DNA from 3 places in the Pseudalkalibacillus sp. A8 genome. Region 3 is predicted to be linked to each of the others. Evidence: predicted binding sites of a transcription regulator. Region 3 holds the regulator's gene; each other region holds the start of a gene.
The links. Region 3 encodes Rex, which represses fermentation and respiration genes when NADH is low (regulators of the CRP and FNR family bind a similar motif). Its sites were predicted from a motif close to TTGTGAAATATTTCACAA; they were not measured.

Region 1 (6,348 bases), 2.7 Mb from region 3:
CTCTTTTGATACAAAGATCGCCGCTTTTTTCACTTTATAAACGTGAGTTAAATTCCATTCCATTGAGAACTCCTCAGCTATTCCAGAGAACTGCAGCTCCATATCCTTAGCTTTTTCTTTTAAACCCCGGCATTCAAATTCGATACGAATAAAAAAAGTCCCGCCCTCAGGATTTGTTGAGTACTGGCTTGATTCAATAATATTTGCATTATGTGAATACAAAAACTTTGAAATCGTCGAAACAATTCCAGGTTGGTCTGGACAACTAACTAAAAGACGACCACGATTTTGATTACGTTCTTGAAATAATCCAATTTGATCTTTAATAAATGAATTCATAATAAAAACCTCTCTATAAGTGATGAAAAACATTATACATGAGACAGAATAAATGGTTAAGAATTTTAATGAATTTATTCTTAGGTAATAACATCCAAAAATGTTACTGAATGCTCTTCCTAAGACTAGCCTTTCGAATAATCTGATTGATCACCTCTGATAAAACTAATCCTATTGCAATCGTACCAGATGTTTTTTGCAGCCACTTCTTTAGCTAAAGGCCAGGATTCTGGAATAAGAGGTTCCTATATTTAGCCACAAAAGGGCCAAATAATTGAATAACCAAACCTCTATATAAATGTTCATTAATTTCAATTATGAGATATAATGGAAGCTGAATAGGGGTGGATCGATTGAATAGAACTATGGAACAGGTACTCGTTCATCCGGACGGAACGACAATTACACTTCTAGATCAAGGTACAGATGAACAAGGGGAGTACTTGATTGTTGAACATTTGGTAATGAAAAGAGGTGCAATGAACGGCCCACATTGGCATCCAGTTCTGACGGAATCATTTACGGTTAAGGAAGGGATGATGCGCTTCATAGTAGATGGCACGGAACAGGTTCTTGGACCTGGCCAACATATAAAGGTTCTTCCCGAACAGGTGCATCAATTCTGGAACGAGAGTGGAGATCAGTTGATAGCAATCCATGAAATTCGACCACCAGGGAATCATTGGAACATGTTCAAGCTCATGCACAAATTAACCAAACAAAACCGATTAAATTCGAAAGGCGTTCCTCGGAATCCATTATGGTTAGGGATGGCATGGGAGTGTATAGATGGATATATAGCAGGACCTCCTATCATATTTCAAAGAGCATTATTCGGTGGGTTGGCACGACTCGCCCGTTCAGTCGGATATCGAATATAAACTTTTACAATCAAGACGAATTATTCAATTAAAGGGTGCGCGCGACAAGTTCTGTTATAAGCGCATTACTGCGCGAAAATACAGGGAGTTTAACAGTTTAGACTTCAACTTTACAACGGAGGATGGGAATGATGGAGCCATGTTTCTTGAAACCATCCCGTCAATACTCCTGCATGCGTTATAACTGACAGGTTATAGGGTATGAAGCACAGGTAGATTCGGCAGAACGAAGGCTGAAGCCAGAAAGGTATGCCAACGGATATGCCGCACGGCTGAAAAACTAGATATGGTGAGAATGTTCTTTGAGAAAGGAACTGACGAACTTCCGAATGTACAGGTCTAGATTTAAAACATGGGGAAACTTATGTGTCATCCAACGATGACGTGAGTGGTGTGGAGTAAAAGTGCGCCCTCTGAAACACGCTATATCGAACAAAGGCGATATCCAGCTCACAGGCTTATAGGAAGCACCTAATTCTAGAATGGATAGCTACGTTGTAAGGGACTTGGAAAGCAAGGAACGTTGAAATAAAGGACTGTTATCCGAAACGGTTGCCATAAAGATCATACTGAAAGGCATTTATTCTTGTGAGGGTAGGGGTATGACCTAGGAATCTCCTGTAATGGGAGTGGAGGAACAGCCCCAAGTCTAGCGAAGTGGAATGATTATTTTCCAAGCGTTCATCGCACCGATCGGGTAGGAACGTGGGAACATTGCCTCCAGCAGGAGGGATGCCACAGTGCGAGCTTTTAGTAGGAATTATAAGATACTTCCTGTCTAAAGGTAACGAGGAACTTATAGTCTAGTACAATTCGTTAGATGGAGCGCCGGATGCTGGGAAACTAGCACGTCCATGGTGTGGAGCAGGGGAAAAGCTGGAGATAACTTCAAACGCTTACCTACTGCTAACAGTTCAAAAGTATTGAAATGCGCTCGTTATTCCATTATAGGGGGCGCTTCTGGAACAAGGACATCGCTCATTTTTCATTTTTAAAGAGCCAGAATATAAGAAGCGAGGGAGAAGAGGAGGAATCTAAATGGATTATCATCCGATTAATCTAAGAGAAAAGTTATCTAAATTTAGTGAGCAATGGTCCCAAGTCATTGGTGAAATGAATGACTATCAGTTTAAGCTGGTAAAGGTTCTAGGGGATTTTGTATGGCACGATCATAAAGAGACTGATGAGGTATTCATAGTACTTGATGGCATTTCTCTAAGAAGGAGAAATGCACTCTTTTGTTGAACTAGAGCAGTATTATTTGAAATAAAATACGAAATGGACACAGGGAAAATATGATTATAAAAAATTATTATAAGGAGGAGATGACTTTAAATCGAATTGACTTGCTTTTAAACATACTAGATTCTACGTTTGATAAGGAAAGTTGGTATGCTCCACTCAAAAATGCAATTGAAGGAATCACGGTAGCACAAGCCAGCTGGAGACCAACTGGAGAGGCAACCAAAACCATCTGGGAGAACGTTAATCATCTCATTTATTACAAAGAGAGACTTGTAGCAAACATGCAGGGCCTTAAGTGGACACATAATCTCGACGGTAATGAAACCTTCTATCTCACTGAAGAGTCTAACGAAGATAAGGAATGGAATAAAGTCGTTGAACGAGCCGAGAACGTTCATCACAGTTTACGACAGTTGCTGATTAAGACTTCTGTTGAAGATCTTGAACGAAATTCACTTGAAGGGAAGCTACTGGACATATTTCTCCACGACGCCTATCATACGGGTCAAATTATTCAATCAGAAAAATGCAAGGGTCCTGGCCTCCTCATCGTTGATCGAACGAAGAAACATTTGTTATGGTGACATACACTATTGGTTATTTAACTATTTATAAGAGTCTCTAATGGCAGCTTAAAGCTGTCTTTTTGTATGTTAAGGTATTAGGCACTACTGAAAAGAATCCTAGAGTAAGAAATAAAACCTATTGTTTATTCAATTAAAGGGGAGTTGACCCATAATGTCTGAGTCTCTCATACTTAATGACATTTTGAGAAAAATCGTGTTTTGATACGAAAAGTTCCCGTTTGTTCATTAAATAAGTTCCCATGAAAGTTAGCGGGCAAGCGTTTGAAGTGCTAGTGAGGAAGGTTCAATTGGATAGAACTAATAACCTTTGGTATGACAACGATTATGCCAAGGGTTATTTTTTATGAAATTTTCGATTTCGCGCTAATTCAGATTTTTTTAAGTTCGTCTTTTTTCCAATTTAACAAGCTGAAAGACGGCAGATTGCCCCAAAGGTACTTCCAATATGAATAGACTGTTAGAATAACGAGTCATCAATTAATTATAGGGTTCGTAATTTATTTTGTCTTTAGTGCCAATGTTCAGACAACTGACAAAGGATTGTCAAATGTTTTTAGCAAATTAGTGACAAAGTTCACAACTTCACAAAGTAGCCGGATAATCCTGATAAAATAGAGCCAAGAAAGTTAATTGATACTTATATTCATAGATTTATCTAATGAGAAAGAGGGGTACTTGTATGAAACTCAAATTGGCTTTGTTTGCAATCATGATGAGCATTGTCACAGTGCTGACAGGTTGTGAGCAACTAACCGTGTTGGATCCGAAAGGACCTCAAGCTGAAAGGTTAGCCAGTGACATCATGTTGACCATGTTGATGATGGCGGGAATTGTGATTACCGTTTTCGTATGGCTTGTGATCATGTTGGTGAAATACCGTGCATCCAAACAACCTGCAGACTATGAACCACCTCATATTGAAGGCAACCCATGGGTGGAAGGAATATTGGTCGGGATTCCGGTCTTGATTGTTGCTTTCCTTTCTTTCGTTTCTGTTCAAAGTAACTATATTGTGGAATCGGCCCCGCAAGGATACGAAGAGAAAGAACCTTTGGTCGTCTATGCATCATCATCGGACTGGAAGTGGCATTTCAGTTATCCGGAAGAAGGGATCGAGACGGTCAACTATTTATACATTCCAACTGATCGCCCACTTGAATTCAGACTTTACTCACACGGACCGATTACGAGTTTCTGGATTCCTCAGCTCGGCGGGCAGAAATACGCAATGCATGCCCACTTAACGAAGCTTCATCTGGCTGCTGACGTTGAAGGAGATTATATGGGACGAAATGCGAACTTCAGTGGTGAAGGATTTGCTGAAAACAAGTTCGATGTGACAGCTATGTCCCAGCAAGAATTTGATGACTGGGTAAAAGAGGTAAAAGTAACCGCTGAACCGATCACCGAGAAAAAATTTGAGAAATTGCTTGAACCAGGCCATCTAGGACGGATGACGTTTACCGGGACACACTTAGAGTTTTCACCGGCTCCAGAACATCATCACGAAGGTGACAAGTATGAAAATGAACATAAACATTCTGATGAACATCACTCAGCTTCCGATAAGGAAAGCTCTGATCACGACGATCACATGAATCATCACGAGTAAACGAACGGGTTTTACCGATTAAAGATATTCTCGAAAGGAGTCAAATCGTATGGAATTCTTTGAACGATTTGCCATACCACATCCGAGTTTTGCGATATATGCTTCAATGGTGGCTGCCGGTCTTACGTTTATCGCGATCATTGCCGGCTTGACCTATTTTAAAAAATGGGGCTATCTCTGGCGGGAATGGATCACGACCGTTGACCATAAACGCATTGGGATCATGTACCTCATCTCTGCTTTACTGATGCTTTTCCGTGGTGGCGTCGATGCCATCATGATGCGTGCTCAGCTTGCTGTGCCAGACAATACGCTTTTGGATTCACAACACTATAATGAAATCTTCACAACCCACGGGGTCGTCATGATCCTGTTCATGGCAATGCCGTTTATCATATTCTTTATGAACTTTGTTGTACCACTGCAAATCGGGGCGCGTGATGTCGCGTTCCCACGCTTGAATGCACTCAGTTTCTGGTTGTTTTTCATGGGTGCGATGCTGTTCAACATTTCATTCATGGTCGGCGGATCGCCTGACGCAGGGTGGACATCGTACTTCCCGCTTGCAGATGGAGAATCTGTAGGTTCGCATTATTATATGATTGCGATTCAAATCGCTGGTATCGGTACTTTGATGACAGGGATTAACTTCATTACAACGATTCTCAAAATGAGAGCTCCTGGCATGACATTGATGAAGATGCCGATGTTCACATGGGCTTCTCTTATTACGAGCGTGATCATCGTGTTCGCGTTCCCTGTATTGACCGTTGCACTAGCGATGGGGACGATGGATCTTTTATTCGGAACACAGTTCTTTACACTGGATAATGGCGGAATGGCGATGCTCTGGGCAAACCTGTTCTGGGTTTGGGGACACCCTGAAGTATATATCTTGATTCTACCGGCATTCGGAATCTACAGTGAAATCATTTCAACCTTTGCTCGCCGTAATCTATATGGCTATAAATCGATGGTTGGATCCATGGTACTGATTTCACTTCTATCATTCGTCGTATGGGCCCACCATTTCTTTACAATGGGTCAGGGAGCATTCGCGAACAGTATCTTTTCCATTACAACAATGGCGATCGCGGTTCCGACAGGCGTCAAGATTTTCAACTGGCTGCTGACATTATGGAAAGGTAAAATCGAATTTACGACGCCGATGCTCTATTCGATCCTTTTCATTCCGCTCTTCACACTAGGTGGAGTGACAGGTGTCATGCTTGCGATGTCAGCTGCAGACTATCAGTACCACAATACGATGTTCCTGGTCGCGCACTTCCATAATGTGATTATCCCAGGTGTCGTGTTTGCAATGCTTGCTGGTCTGACGTTCTACTGGCCGAAAATGTTCGGTTTCATGTTAAATGAGAAAATCGGAAAGTGGACCGCATGGTTGCTTTCGATAGGTTTCCTGCTCGCCTTCATGCCGATGTATGTGACAGGCTTGGACGGTCAGGCACGACGTATGTACACGTATTCTGAATCGACAGGATTTGGACCGTTGAATATGGTCTCATTCATTGGAGCGGCGATCATGGCAGTCGGATTCGTACTGATCGTGTACAACATCTACTATAGTGTCCGCTATGCTTCAAGAGACATCAGCGCAGACCCTTGGGATGCACGTACGCTAGAGTGGGCTACCCACACACCGGTGCCTGAATATAACTTTGCG
Region 2 (6,348 bases), 1.8 Mb from region 3:
ACGTTACACCCATAGTTCGCACGGATATCCAACTCGATCAAGGTCTTGTCATGCATTTTCTCACTTGCGATCAACTCGACGATACTATGTTGATCGGACAATTCCAAATAATCCAGTACGTTGTTTGACATGATATTATGCGCGATCCTTTGCCCCATGTCTCGTTCTGGATGGACGATACGATCTGCCCCGATTTTACGGACCACTTTTTCATGGTAGTCGTTTTGTGCTTTTACAGTGATATGAGAAACCCCTAGCTCTTTTAAAATCAGGGTGGTCAGGATACTTGCCTGGATATTGTCACCGATCGCAACGATGACATGATCGAAATTCCTGATGCCTAAGCTTTTAAGAACACTTTCATCTGTTGTATCCGCTATGACAGCATGAGTAGCGATCGAAGAAAATTCATTGACTCGATCCTCATCAATGTCAATTGCGAGTACTTCCATATCGTTATTACTTAATGAACGGCAAATGCTTCCTCCGAAGCGTCCTAACCCAATTACAGCAAATTGCTTTTTCACAATCATTCCTCCAATTGCCCCTTAAACGTTCGCTCTCACCACATTGTACCATATTTTCAGATTATTTTTCTCGATTTCCTTGCACATAATTAGCGTCAAATAAAAACATGCGCATCAATAAGATCAACGAAGGGATCAATAAGAACAATCCTGCAATGAATGCGATGACAAGGGCGATTCCCATCGTTTCGTTTGTAAAACCAGTATCCAACGTAATATACGGATACAAAATGTATGGCAGATGAGAAACCCCATAACCGAAGAATGCGAAAAAGAATTGAAGCATGACGAAAATGAATGCGGTTCCATAACGCTTGTTCTTATAAACCAGCCACACCGCGATGTTAAAGCAAATGAATGATAGGATGAACATATATGAATAATCGATCATGTCATTGAAATGCTCGATGTTATGATCACGTAAAGCCAAAAACACTAGAAAGCTTGCAAGGATTGTCGGCGGGCTCCAGAAAAGAGCAAACTTCCTCAAGATTTCAAGCGCAGGCCAGTCCTTTGCTTTGTTAGCATAAAAACAGAGGAACATCGCACTGATGTACAAAACACTTACAATGGCAAGTAAAACGACGGACCAGGAATAAAAGCTTGTAAACAACTCTTTGACAAGAAATACGACAGTCCCGTTTTCTTCTGTTATGAACCCACCTTCTGATATGGTGAGCGCTGTAGATAATGAAGCTGGAATCAGCAATCCTGTAGCCCCATATAAGAACGTATAGATATTACTGTCCTTGGCGCCGTAATTTCCGAATGCATAAAACGACCCTCTGATCGCAAGCAAAACTAACGCGATACTTCCTGGAACCAAGAGTGCAGTTCCATAATAGTACGCTGTGCTTGGGAAAAAGCCTACCAGTCCGACGAAAAAGAATACGAAGAAGACATTCGTAACCTCCCATACAGGGGATAGATAGCGGCTGATGATCGAATTGATGATATGGTCCTGTTTCGTGATCTTCCCATAATAGGCGAAGAATCCTGCACCGAAATCAATCGATGCGACTATCAGGTATCCATAAAGAAAGATCCAGAGTACCGTGATTCCAAGTAATTGTATTTCCATCGTATCCCCTCCTTACCGGTCCATTTCTTCAAATTCGGTTTCTGCTGGGTTACCCCTGAACATTTTCAATAGTACCGTCGTACAGATCCATCCTAACACGGCGTAAAGTCCGAAGAATAAAATGAACATCGAGCCGACGTGTTCACTTGTGGTCGCTCCATCTTTCGTCTCCATCACATGCCATAAGATCCAAGGTTGACGTCCGACTTCAGAGAAAATCCAACCAAATTCGATGGCTAGCATTGCAAGCGGACCTGACGCAACAATCGCCATCAGCAGATATTTTGAATATGGGTTTCCTTTTTTCCATTTATAAAACCAGAGATATTGAGCAGATAAGGCAACGAGAAACATGCCGATTCCGACCATTAAATCGAACAGGTAATGAATGAAAAGCGGTGCTGTCTCATCTTCAGGAAACTCTTCTAAGCCAATGACCTCTGCATTAGGATTACCATGGGCGAGTATACTCAAGAAATTCGGCATCCTTAAGGCATACTTCACTTCTCCATTCTCGTCCAGAATTCCCCCTACAATAAGGTCCGCACCTTCTTCTGTTTCAAAGTGCCATTCTGCCGCCGCTAATTTCTCTGGCTGGTATTCCGCAAGATACTTACCAGAAAAATCCCCGATTATGGCGGTTGCAATCGCAAAAACGAACCCTGATACCATGGTGAAATGCAAGGCTTTTTTATAGTACTCATTGTTCCCTTTCTTCAAAATCATAAAGGCTGTGATAGCTGCTAAAACAAAAGCTGATGTCAGATAAGCGGATGAAATGACGTGAGTTGCCTTAGTTGGTGTAGCTGGATTGAACATTGCTATCAATGGTTGAATTTCAGTAATTTCCCCATTTTCCAGCTTGAAACCTTTAGGCGCATTCATGAACGCATTTACAGTAGATATGAAAAAAGCTGACAATGATGCACCGATCACCACCGGTACAGATAGCAGCCAGTGGAGATAAGGATTTTTGAATCTATCCCAGGTATAGAGATAAATCCCTAAGAAAATCGCTTCAAAGAAAAATGCAAACGTTTCTAGGAATAACGGCAGCCCGATCACTTGTCCGGCTACTTCCATAAAACTTGGCCACAACAAGGAAAGCTGCAATCCGATACAAGTTCCAGTGACAACACCGACGGCAACCGTCACTACAAACCCTCTCGTCCACCGTCTTGCAAGCAACCTGAAATGATCGTCCTTCCTCCTGATACCGATCCATTCAGCTCCGCTGATCAACAACGGGACTCCGACTCCGAGGGTCGCAAATATGATATGAAATCCTAAAGTCAAACTTGTCAACAAACGACTGAGCATAGCGCTATCGAGTTCTGGCATTGACGATCCCCCTATTAAATGCAAAATACAGCTACTATTATCTTACCCTTATTGTAATCCCCCACAAACAGAAAACATAAAACAGATGTTACAAAATCATTTTGATCAGGCGAAAACTTTGTGACAAGTATCACAAAGATTATTACAGCTATCATTCTATCAGGTCTAGATTTGTTTGTGAAGTATTGAGCATATGAATATTGATAACCCACATATCAGTGGTTCGTCCAATATTCATCGTGTCTTTCAATCGGCAAAAAACAAAAAGCGACCACAAAAGGCATTTCCAGCCATTTGTGGTCACTTCACCATTACATTGCATCGAGCATTTTAAATTGAGATACGATCAGCTCGTAGTATTCTCCTTTTTGTTTCATCAGAGAATCATGGTTTCCTTGTTCAATGAGATTTCCATGATCGAGGACAAAAATATTGTCAGCTTCACGGATAGTTGAGAGCCTGTGGGCGATGATGATCGCTGTACGGCCTTTAAGCAATGTTTGCAAGGCATTTTGAATCTTCATTTCCGATTCTGTGTCAATACTTGCTGTCGCTTCATCCAATATCAAGATACGTGGATCTGCAAGTAATGCACGTGCAAACGAAATCAATTGCCTTTCCCCTACAGATAACACATTTCCTCTCTCTTCAACCTCTGTCTCATATTGATTCTCGAGTTTTTCGATGAAGGTGCTTGCCCCGACTGCTTCGGCAGCCTGGATGACTTCCTCATCGCTTGCATCAGGGCGTCCAAACCGGATATTATCCATGATCGTACCCGAAAAAATGAATGTATCCTGTAATACTACACTTACTTTTTGTCTTAAGCTATCAAGCTTAACATCTCGCAAATCAACGCCATCGATTTTGACAGACCCTTTCGTTGGATCATAGAATCTGCTAATAAGATTGGCGATCGTCGTTTTACCTGATCCTGTATGTCCGACTAAAGCGACAGTCTCACCAGCTTCTATCGTCAAGTCAATACTATTTAATGCTTTACGTTTATCATCATATGAGAATTCCACTTGATCGAATTCGATCTTCCCGTCGATTTCATTAAAAGTAAGTGCATTTTTGCGTTCTGATACATTCGGCTGTTCATCCAAAAATTCAAAGATTCGCTCACTGGATGCCATGGCAACCAGTAATTGGTTGTAAACCTGCCCCATTCGTGAGATCGGTTCCCAGAACATACCTAGATAGAATGCAAAGGTTACGAAAACCCCATAGTCCATTCCGTTTTGGATCAAGTGAACACCATACCATATGAGGATGGCCGTACCGATGGCATTTGACATTTCAACGAAAGGACGGAAGACCGCACTCTTCCGGGTGGCGTCCTTCCAGCTTTCAAATGTCTCACCGTTTACTCCCTCGAAGAACCCCATGTTTTCTTTTTCCTGTGTATAAGATTGGGTCACCCGGATTCCCTGAATGCTTTCATTAAGATGGGAATTGAGCTTCGCTTGCTTGATCCGGACCATCTGCCACGATCGGCGGATGTTTCTGCGTAATTTCGTAGAGATGAAAAACATGATCGGAAGGACAATCATGATTGCTAAAGTCAATTCAGGACTTAAGAAGAACATGATTACGATAATTCCGACCAGAAGGATGAAATCCATCAATAGATTGATAACCCCGTTTGTAAAAAGTTCCTGCAGTGAATTGACATCATTGATGATCCTTACGAGAATCGATCCAGCCGACCTTTGATCGAAAAACCGATGCGAAAGTCTCTGGATATGTTTGAACAATCCTTGGCGGATGTCATAAATGATGTATTGCCCCAGCTGATTCGTCCATTTGATCCGAAATGTATTTGCAATCCAAGCTATGATGTAAAGGCCTGCAATTCCGAAGATCAATTGGATCAGCAAGCTCTCGTTTTGATCCTTGATCGCATGGTCGAAAAGCAGAACCCCGATGAAGATCGGAACGACTAGTCTTACTGCAGTTGAGATCAACATTGCAATGATTGATTTTGGCAGTAAATTCGACTGATATGGTTTCATGTAACCAAAAAGACGTAGCATCTGTTTCCAGTTGAATTGTTTTTCTATTGCTTGATCCTGTGAATAATGAAATCGTTTTTTCGTGTTGCTGCTCATTCTCTCACCTCACTTAACCTGTCTGTCTTTGTTTTATTGCCTCTTTATCTTTGTATTGGATGTCGTAGACCCTACGATACATACCTTCTTGATTGATTAATTCTTCATGTGTGCCGCGTTGTGCAATTCGCCCGTCTTCCAATACAAGGATTTCATCCGCATGCTTCAAGGAAGAGATACGGTGGGCGATGATGAATGTAGTCCTACCTTTCATCACTTCCTGGAAGGCTTTCTGAATTTTGAATTCGGTCTCCATATCGACTGCACTCGTCGCATCGTCCAGTATGAGAATACTTGGATCTGTTAGAATGGCACGAGCAATTGCAATCCGCTGCTTTTGACCTCCGGATAGTCCCATACCCCGTTCACCAAGAATAGTATTGTAGCCATCCGGCAGCTCCTTAATGAACTCATGAGCTTGAGCCCTTTTTGCTGCATCAACGATCTTTTCGAACTCTACGTCTGCATCCCCATATGCGATGTTGTCTCTAATCGATGAAGAGAACAAGAACGTTTCTTGTAGAACGACACCTACATTTTTTCTGAGGGATTTGATGGTATATTCCTTGATATCTCTACCATCGATCAAGACCCTGCCTTCCTTCGGTTCATAGAATCTTGAAATCAATTGTGTGATGGTTGTTTTTCCCGCTCCAGTAGCCCCTAGAAGTCCAATGGTCGTTCCCTTCGGAGCCTTGAAGGACACGTTTTTCAACGCGTACTCTTCTTCACTCGCATACTTATGTGTAACCTCGACGAACTCCACATCACCATTCAACGTATCAATATGCAGTGGATCTTCCGTGTCTTGGATATCTTCTGGTTCATCTAAAATTTCCAGTAGACGCTCACCTGAAGCCTTTGATTGTGAGAATGTATTGATGACGAAACCAAGGTTCATGATCGGCCAGATGATATACCAAACTAGACTGAAGAAAGCGACAAGTTCACCTGGTTTCAATTGATTGTTGAATACAAGGAATCCACCATAAGAGAGCAGGAATACCACACATAGGTTCCCGATCATTTCCATAAGCGGGAAGTATTTTGCCCAGATGTCAGAGGTGTTCAAGTAATTATCCCTGTAATCCTTGTTATTGTTAACGAATTTTCCGATTTCGAAATCTTCCCGCGAAAGAGATTTGATCGTATTGATTCCACTTACATTTTCTTGTACTTTAGTATTCAAACGGCCCATCGATTTCCGGATTCCTCTGAATGCCGGATGTACCTTCTTATCAAATCGGTAAACAGCAACTGCCAAAAACGGAAGCATGCCGAGCGT
Region 3 (6,348 bases):
ACGTCCTTTTGGTCCAAGAGTCACTTTAACTGCATCTGCTAGTGCATCTACACCACGAAGCATGGAGCGACGTGCGTTTTCACTAAATTTAATATCTTTAGCCATTTAAAAAGAACCTCCTTGATTTGTTGTATGTAGGGAATTCTCCCTATCAGATTACTGTTACCGCTTATCCAACAATAGCCAATACGTCAGATTCACGTAAGATTAAGTATTCTTTACCTTGATATTTCACTTCAGTACCAGCGTATTTGGAGTAGATAACAGAGTCTCCTTCAGTGACTTCAAGAGCAACCTTCTCTCCATTATCTGTTACTCGGCCTGTACCTACTGCAACGATTTTACCTTCTTGCGGCTTTTCCTTTGCTGAGTCTGGAAGTACGATTCCGCTCGCAGTTGTTTCTTCGCCTTCTACAAGCTCAACGATAATACGATCACCTAACGGCTTTAACAAGTGAAACACCCTCCTCAAGGATATTAGTTTTTAATTATTAGCACTCTTCATAAGTGAGTGCTAATTCCATTTTTAATATTAATCAATCTTCATTTTTTTTGCAAGTAGGAAGATGAAATTTTCTAAAATTCATTTTTCAGGAATTCATTAGAAAGGAATTTCGCAGGATTGTATGTTAAAATGGGGCATTGAATTAACGAGAAATCTCGAATGAAAGAGGAGAAAAGTTTGAATAAGCGATACGCGTGGATTCTAATCATTTATATATTAATGTTGCTCTCTGGAATCGTTGGAGGTCCGATTTTACTTTCATTAGATGTTCCGAGAGATCAAATACCAGGGCTATGGAATGTGATCAGTTTTACGATCGGCCTTATCATCATTTTCATCCTATTGATTCCTGAGCTTAAAAATCCGTTATACCGGGATGAAAGAGCGAATATTCCACAGACGATCGGCTGGGCAATCCTGGGGATCCCGATGGTATTCATTGCTCAGATCATTGCTGCTTCAATCGAAATGCAGGTTTTCGGAGTGGAACCGGGCTCAAAAAATACCGATATGATCGTCGATTTGACATTATCAGTTCCTTTATTGATTCTCGTCGTATCTGTCATCGGACCGATCCTTGAAGAAATCGTGTTTCGTAAAGTCATTTTTGGCACAATCTATAAACGTACTAATTTCTTCATAGCTGCTTCGATCAGCTCACTTATATTTGCTGTCGTCCATAGAGACTTCAGTCATCTACTCGTCTATGCAGCACTCGGGTTCACCTTCAGCTTTTTATATGTGAAAACGAAACGCTTGATCGTTCCGATCGTAGCCCATGTGGCCGTCAATACATCGGTAATGCTTATACAAGTGGTCTTCCGGGATGAAATACAAGAGCTGGAAAAACAACTACAGAGCACTCAACTTATCATTGGAGGCTTACTATGAGATTTTCACCAACCTTTTGGATCTTCGCCTATTTCATATTAGGTGTAATCTTTACGTATTTAGCGATTTTCTACGCCAGGGAATACGGCGTGTGGTCCTTTTGGCCGCTTATCAATATGGCCCTCGCAGCATATGATTTCCTTAATGCCTACCGCATGATCGAATTAAGGAAAAAATTGAAGAACATGAAGAAAAAATAAGGATTGACCGCTTTTGGTCAATCCTTTTTCAATATCTAGTTTCGTACTTTTCTTCTTCAAACCCTGTTGATGCATTGATGAACCTTCTTTCTGGACTCTTTCCTGAAGAGCCGGAAACCACAATGTCACTTTCATTTTCCAAATCATACGCATGAACAAGCTCATAATCACCTGTCATCTGACTTGGAATCACAAACGTACCTGCAAATTCATATCGTCGCTTTACACTATATATTGGGCATCTTCCAAATCGGTCACCACGGACACCCTTTGCCTTTGGCTAACGGCTACAACAACCTTCACCTTTCGGGACTTGAACCCTAGAGTGTGTGTACATACCGGACACACTAAAAAAAGAGTGCCGAAAAAATATTCGGCCACTCTTCATGTTTGTCATGCACTGTCTTCCTTTTCTGCTTTCGCTGCTGTCCTCATCGCTTTTCGATAGGCGAATCCGGAGATCACAATGCTGATTTCATATAACACAATCAACGGCACTGTCACCATCAGATGCGAAATGAGCTCTGGAGGTGTGATCAGCCCGGCTATGACCAGCAAGACGAAATAGGCGTATTTCCTGATTTTGCGAAGTACCGCTGGTGTCACCAATCCTAATCGTGTCAAGAACATGATCACAACAGGGAATTGGAAGAGGATCCCGAACGGAAGCGTAAGCCGGAATAAGAAATGGAAGTACTCATTGATCCCGTACACTTCATTTACTCCTAATAAATTCGAAAGACCGTTCATGAAATCGATTACGAACGGAAACAGAATGAAGTAGGAGAAGGATAATCCTGCTATAAACAAAATGAATGTAAGCGGGATGTACATCAACGTCGTCTGCCGCTCTCTCTCATACAAACCAGGACTGATGAATGCCCATAACTGATAAAGCGCGATTGGAGAAGTGATCAATAACGCGATCAGAAAGGCGAAATCCAAGAAAACCCTCAGAGGGTCAGTCAGATTGAACACATTCAGTTCTAATCCAGCAGCTTCAGGGGTTTTTTGCAAGTATTGTATGAGCGGCATCGCAAGAAAAAACCCTGCGATGAATGCTGCTATGAAAACGAGTATGACGATAAAAACCCTTTTGCGCAATTCTTCAATATGATTCTGAAGTGTCATTTGTTTTTCCGTCATACAAAACTACCTTCCTATCTATTGCTCGTCTGTTTTAGTCTGATTGTTCTTTTTCTTTTTATCATCGTCATCGTCTACAAGACCGCTCGTTGCGTTCTTGAATTCTTTTAACGTTTTTCCTGCCGCTCTTCCAAGCTCAGGCAATTTTTTAGGGCCGAAAATCAATAATGCTACAACTCCGATTATTATCCAACTTCCTGGACCAAGCATACTGGTCACCTCCTCTAAATCTTTGGATGTTCAAATTAATCCAAGGGGTAATGCTTCAAGAAATAAATCAACGATTGCAGTTCGACTGCAAGATCTATATGATGTATGCGTACATGTTCTGGTACAGTCAATCGCGCGGGTGTGAAGTTCAAGATCCCTTTGACGCCGCTATCGACTAATTGGTCTGCTACTGTCTGTGCGTTATTGGCCGGTACAGTCAAAATCGCAACGGATACATCCTCATCAGCGAAATTTTTCAGATCATTCAAATGATGGATCGGAACGCCGCTGATATCTGTCCCTACTTTTTTCTCATCAACATCAAAAGCCAGCTCTATACGCGTGTTGTCATTTTTCAAGAAGTTATAATGTAATAGGGCTGTCCCTAAATTTCCCACTCCGATCAACATGACCTTCGTCACTTCATCTTGATCGAGCGTTTTCCTGAAGAATGTCAGCAGGTAATTAACATTGTAGCCATAACCCTTCTTACCTAGTGCTCCAAAATAAGAAAAATCCCTTCTTATTGTCGCAGAATCGACTTTTACAGCTTCACTAAGCTCAGAAGAGGAGACACGAAGCTTTCCTGATGAAGAAAGATTTTTCAAAAACCGATAGTACAATGGTAAACGTTTTGCTGTAGCTTGCGGAATTTTTTGATCTTCAACGCTCATCGGACCCCTCCATTCGTTATGAGAACACCAACTGAATCTATTGTTTGATCTATGTTTTATCTATTAGGCTCTGTTATTCTTTATTGTTGATTCTTTCGTGAAATTCACTCCCTTTCCGCGGGCGAAAGAAAAGCGGAAGCGACCCGTTTAGTCACGCAGGTCTCTGGAAGACTGACGAGGAGGCTGTCACCACCACAGGACGTCTGAAGTGATCCAAGTGATTGGTCGCTAAGCTGGACATCACTTCTCTGCGTTTCTCGCTGCGGAGTCTTGCCTGGCTTGCTTTTCCCGCAGGAGTGGCGAATTTCGCTGCAAAAATTTCTATAAAAACTCAACAATATTATTTAACAAAGCTTATCTTCTACGATAATCGCCGCTTTTACCACCTGTCTTTTCAAGCAGGAAGGTCGGGCCGATCACCATACCTTTATCGATCGCTTTACACATATCGTACACTGTGAGGGCAACGGCGGATGCGGCTGTCAACGCCTCCATCTCAACACCAGTATTCCCTTTCGTTTTCACCATCACCTCGATGAGCAATTCATAGGTTTCACCGGTTCTCCAGTCGAACGATATATCTACAGCTTTCAAGGGCAATGGATGACACATCGGAACGATATCAGGCGTCTTTTTGGCAGCCATGATGCCTGCAACCTGGGCAACAGACAGTACATCGCCTTTTTTGACGTTACCGTCCTGGATGGCATTGTAGATTTCTTCAGTCACTTGGACGCTGCTTCGTACTCTTGCTGTCCGTACAGTCGCCTCTTTGTCGGAAATATCCACCATCTTTGCGCGGCCTTGTTCATTGAAATGCGTAAAATCACCCACAGAATCACCATCCTAACAGAGACTATACACCCTTTTTGATAAAAAAGTAAGGGATCAAATAAGGGAATTTATCACAAAACCTTGAATATTGTTTGGTTGCCTGAACTTTCCTTGATAAGCTACACTATTAATATAAGTTCAAAGGTACAATTATACAATCAACGAATTAGAAACAACACCGGCAGAAAACGTCACGTCCTGCGCCTGCGGTAACTCGGCGCAAAACTACATTGATGCTTTCAAATCTGTAGTCTTGTGACAACGCCGGCCCTATCAACGAGCGGTACGTGAACAATTACTTCAGGTGTAACGGTGAATCTTTCTCCAAATATACAAAATCGTAGATGCAGGTACATGAGCTCTCGTTGACCCTTTGAGCTTCCTTAATTGAGGTGAAACAACATGATCGTCATGCAAGTCCAAAACATAACTAAATATTTTGGTGCTGACCTTATTTTATCGAATATTAAACTTGAAGTACAATCCCGGGACAGAATCGCCCTTGTCGGCAGGAACGGTGCTGGTAAATCTACATTGTTGAAAATCATCAGCGGACAGCTGTCACATGATTCCGGTTCGATTATGAAGCCGAAAGAAATTGAAATCGGTTATCTTGCTCAAGATGCTGGATTGGAATCGGACCACTCCATTTGGGAAGAGATGATGGGGGTTTTCGATCATCTGCAAACCATGGAGGCCCAAATCCGTGCACTCGAGGAAAAAATGGGTAAAGAGCATGTTCTGGGTGATGAAGGATTATATGCGAAAATATTGGCGGAGTACGACGCCCTTCAACAAGAATTCCAGCTGAAAGGTGGATACCAATACGAGAACGATATCCGTTCTATTTTACATGGGTTCCGTTTCTTTGAAGAAGATTATGATAAACCGATCTCTTCTTTAAGCGGCGGGCAAAAAACAAGACTCGCTCTCGTCAAGCTGCTTCTTACCCGTCCTGACCTCTTGATTTTGGACGAACCTACCAACCATCTCGATATCGAAACGTTGAATTGGCTAGAGGGATACCTGCAGTCCTATCCTGGCGCGCTGCTGATCGTTTCCCATGACCGCTACTTCTTGGACAAAGTGGTTACACAGGTTTATGAGATCTCCCGCCAAAAAAGCAAGAAGTATCTTGGCAACTACAGCAAGTATGTTGAACTGAAAGCGGAGCAATATGAACAGGAAATGAAAGAGTACGAAAAACAGCAGTCCGAAATCGCGAAACTCCAAGACTTTGTCCAGCGGAACATTGCTCGTGCTTCCACAACCAAACGTGCACAAAGCAAACGGAAGCAGCTCAGCAAAATGGACAAGTTGGACAGGCCGGAAGGCGGAGAGAAATCAGCCCAATTCGGATTTACGATTGAACGCCCTACTGGGAATGACGTTTTAAAGCTCAATGATGTTGCGATTGGCTACGATCGAGAAATTATCGCCAGAAATATCAAACTACAAATTCAAAAAGAAGAAAGCATCGCGCTCGTTGGTCCGAACGGAATTGGAAAATCGACGCTGATCAAAACGATCATGAGACCTGAACGTAAGCTGGATGGCACAATCCAATTCGGCTCAAATGTGCAAATCGGATATTATGATCAAGAACAAGCAAACATCAACAGTAATAAAACGGTTCTGAATGAACTATGGGATGAGTACCCTACCCATATAGAAAAGGATATCCGTACTGTTCTTGGAAACTTCCTTTTCAGTGGTGATGATGTTTTGAAAGGTGTCAATGAATTGAGCGGGGGCCAGAAAGCGAGGCTCGCGCTTGCAAAGTTGATGCTTCAGAAAGCGAATGTCCTCATACTTGATGAGCCTACGAACCATTTGGACCTTGATAGTAAAGAAGTGTTGGAGAATGCTTTGATCGAATACCCAGGCA

Region 1: the regulator Rex is predicted to act here: its motif matches at 3,615-3,632, upstream of qoxA (cytochrome aa3 quinol oxidase subunit II).
Region 2: the regulator Rex is predicted to act here: its motif matches at 3,068-3,085, upstream of ACJROX_RS11030 (cytochrome ubiquinol oxidase subunit I).

What each region holds. Positions count from the first base shown of each region.
Region 1 covers NZ_CP174509.1:2,985,567-2,991,914, forward strand. Annotated here, with positions in the region: gene purU (formyltetrahydrofolate deformylase) at 1-339, opposite strand, end outside; gene ACJROX_RS15280 (cupin domain-containing protein) at 693-1,220, shown strand; partial or broken gene ACJROX_RS15285 (cupin) at 2,259-2,429, shown strand; partial or broken gene ACJROX_RS15290 (DinB family protein) at 2,546-3,021, shown strand; gene qoxA (cytochrome aa3 quinol oxidase subunit II) at 3,732-4,664, shown strand; gene qoxB (cytochrome aa3 quinol oxidase subunit I) at 4,714-6,348, shown strand, end outside.
Region 2 covers NZ_CP174509.1:2,111,849-2,118,196, reverse strand. Annotated here, with positions in the region: gene ACJROX_RS11040 (potassium channel family protein) at 1-533, opposite strand, end outside; gene ACJROX_RS11035 (cytochrome d ubiquinol oxidase subunit II) at 589-1,608, opposite strand; gene ACJROX_RS11030 (cytochrome ubiquinol oxidase subunit I) at 1,621-2,949, opposite strand; gene ACJROX_RS11025 (ABC transporter ATP-binding protein) at 3,261-5,063, opposite strand; gene ACJROX_RS11020 (ABC transporter ATP-binding protein) at 5,077-6,348, opposite strand, start outside.
Region 3 covers NZ_CP174509.1:320,803-327,150, reverse strand. Annotated here, with positions in the region: gene groL (chaperonin GroEL) at 1-105, opposite strand, end outside; gene groES (co-chaperone GroES) at 170-454, opposite strand; gene ACJROX_RS01830 (lysostaphin resistance A-like protein) at 683-1,396, shown strand; gene ACJROX_RS01825 (DUF4305 domain-containing protein) at 1,393-1,596, shown strand; gene ACJROX_RS01820 (hypothetical protein) at 1,625-1,789, opposite strand; gene tatC (twin-arginine translocase subunit TatC) at 1,990-2,742, opposite strand; gene ACJROX_RS01810 (twin-arginine translocase TatA/TatE family subunit) at 2,761-2,952, opposite strand; gene ACJROX_RS01805 (redox-sensing transcriptional repressor Rex) at 2,988-3,626, opposite strand; gene moaC (cyclic pyranopterin monophosphate synthase MoaC) at 3,981-4,460, opposite strand; gene ACJROX_RS01795 (ABC-F family ATP-binding cassette domain-containing protein) at 4,863-6,348, shown strand, end outside.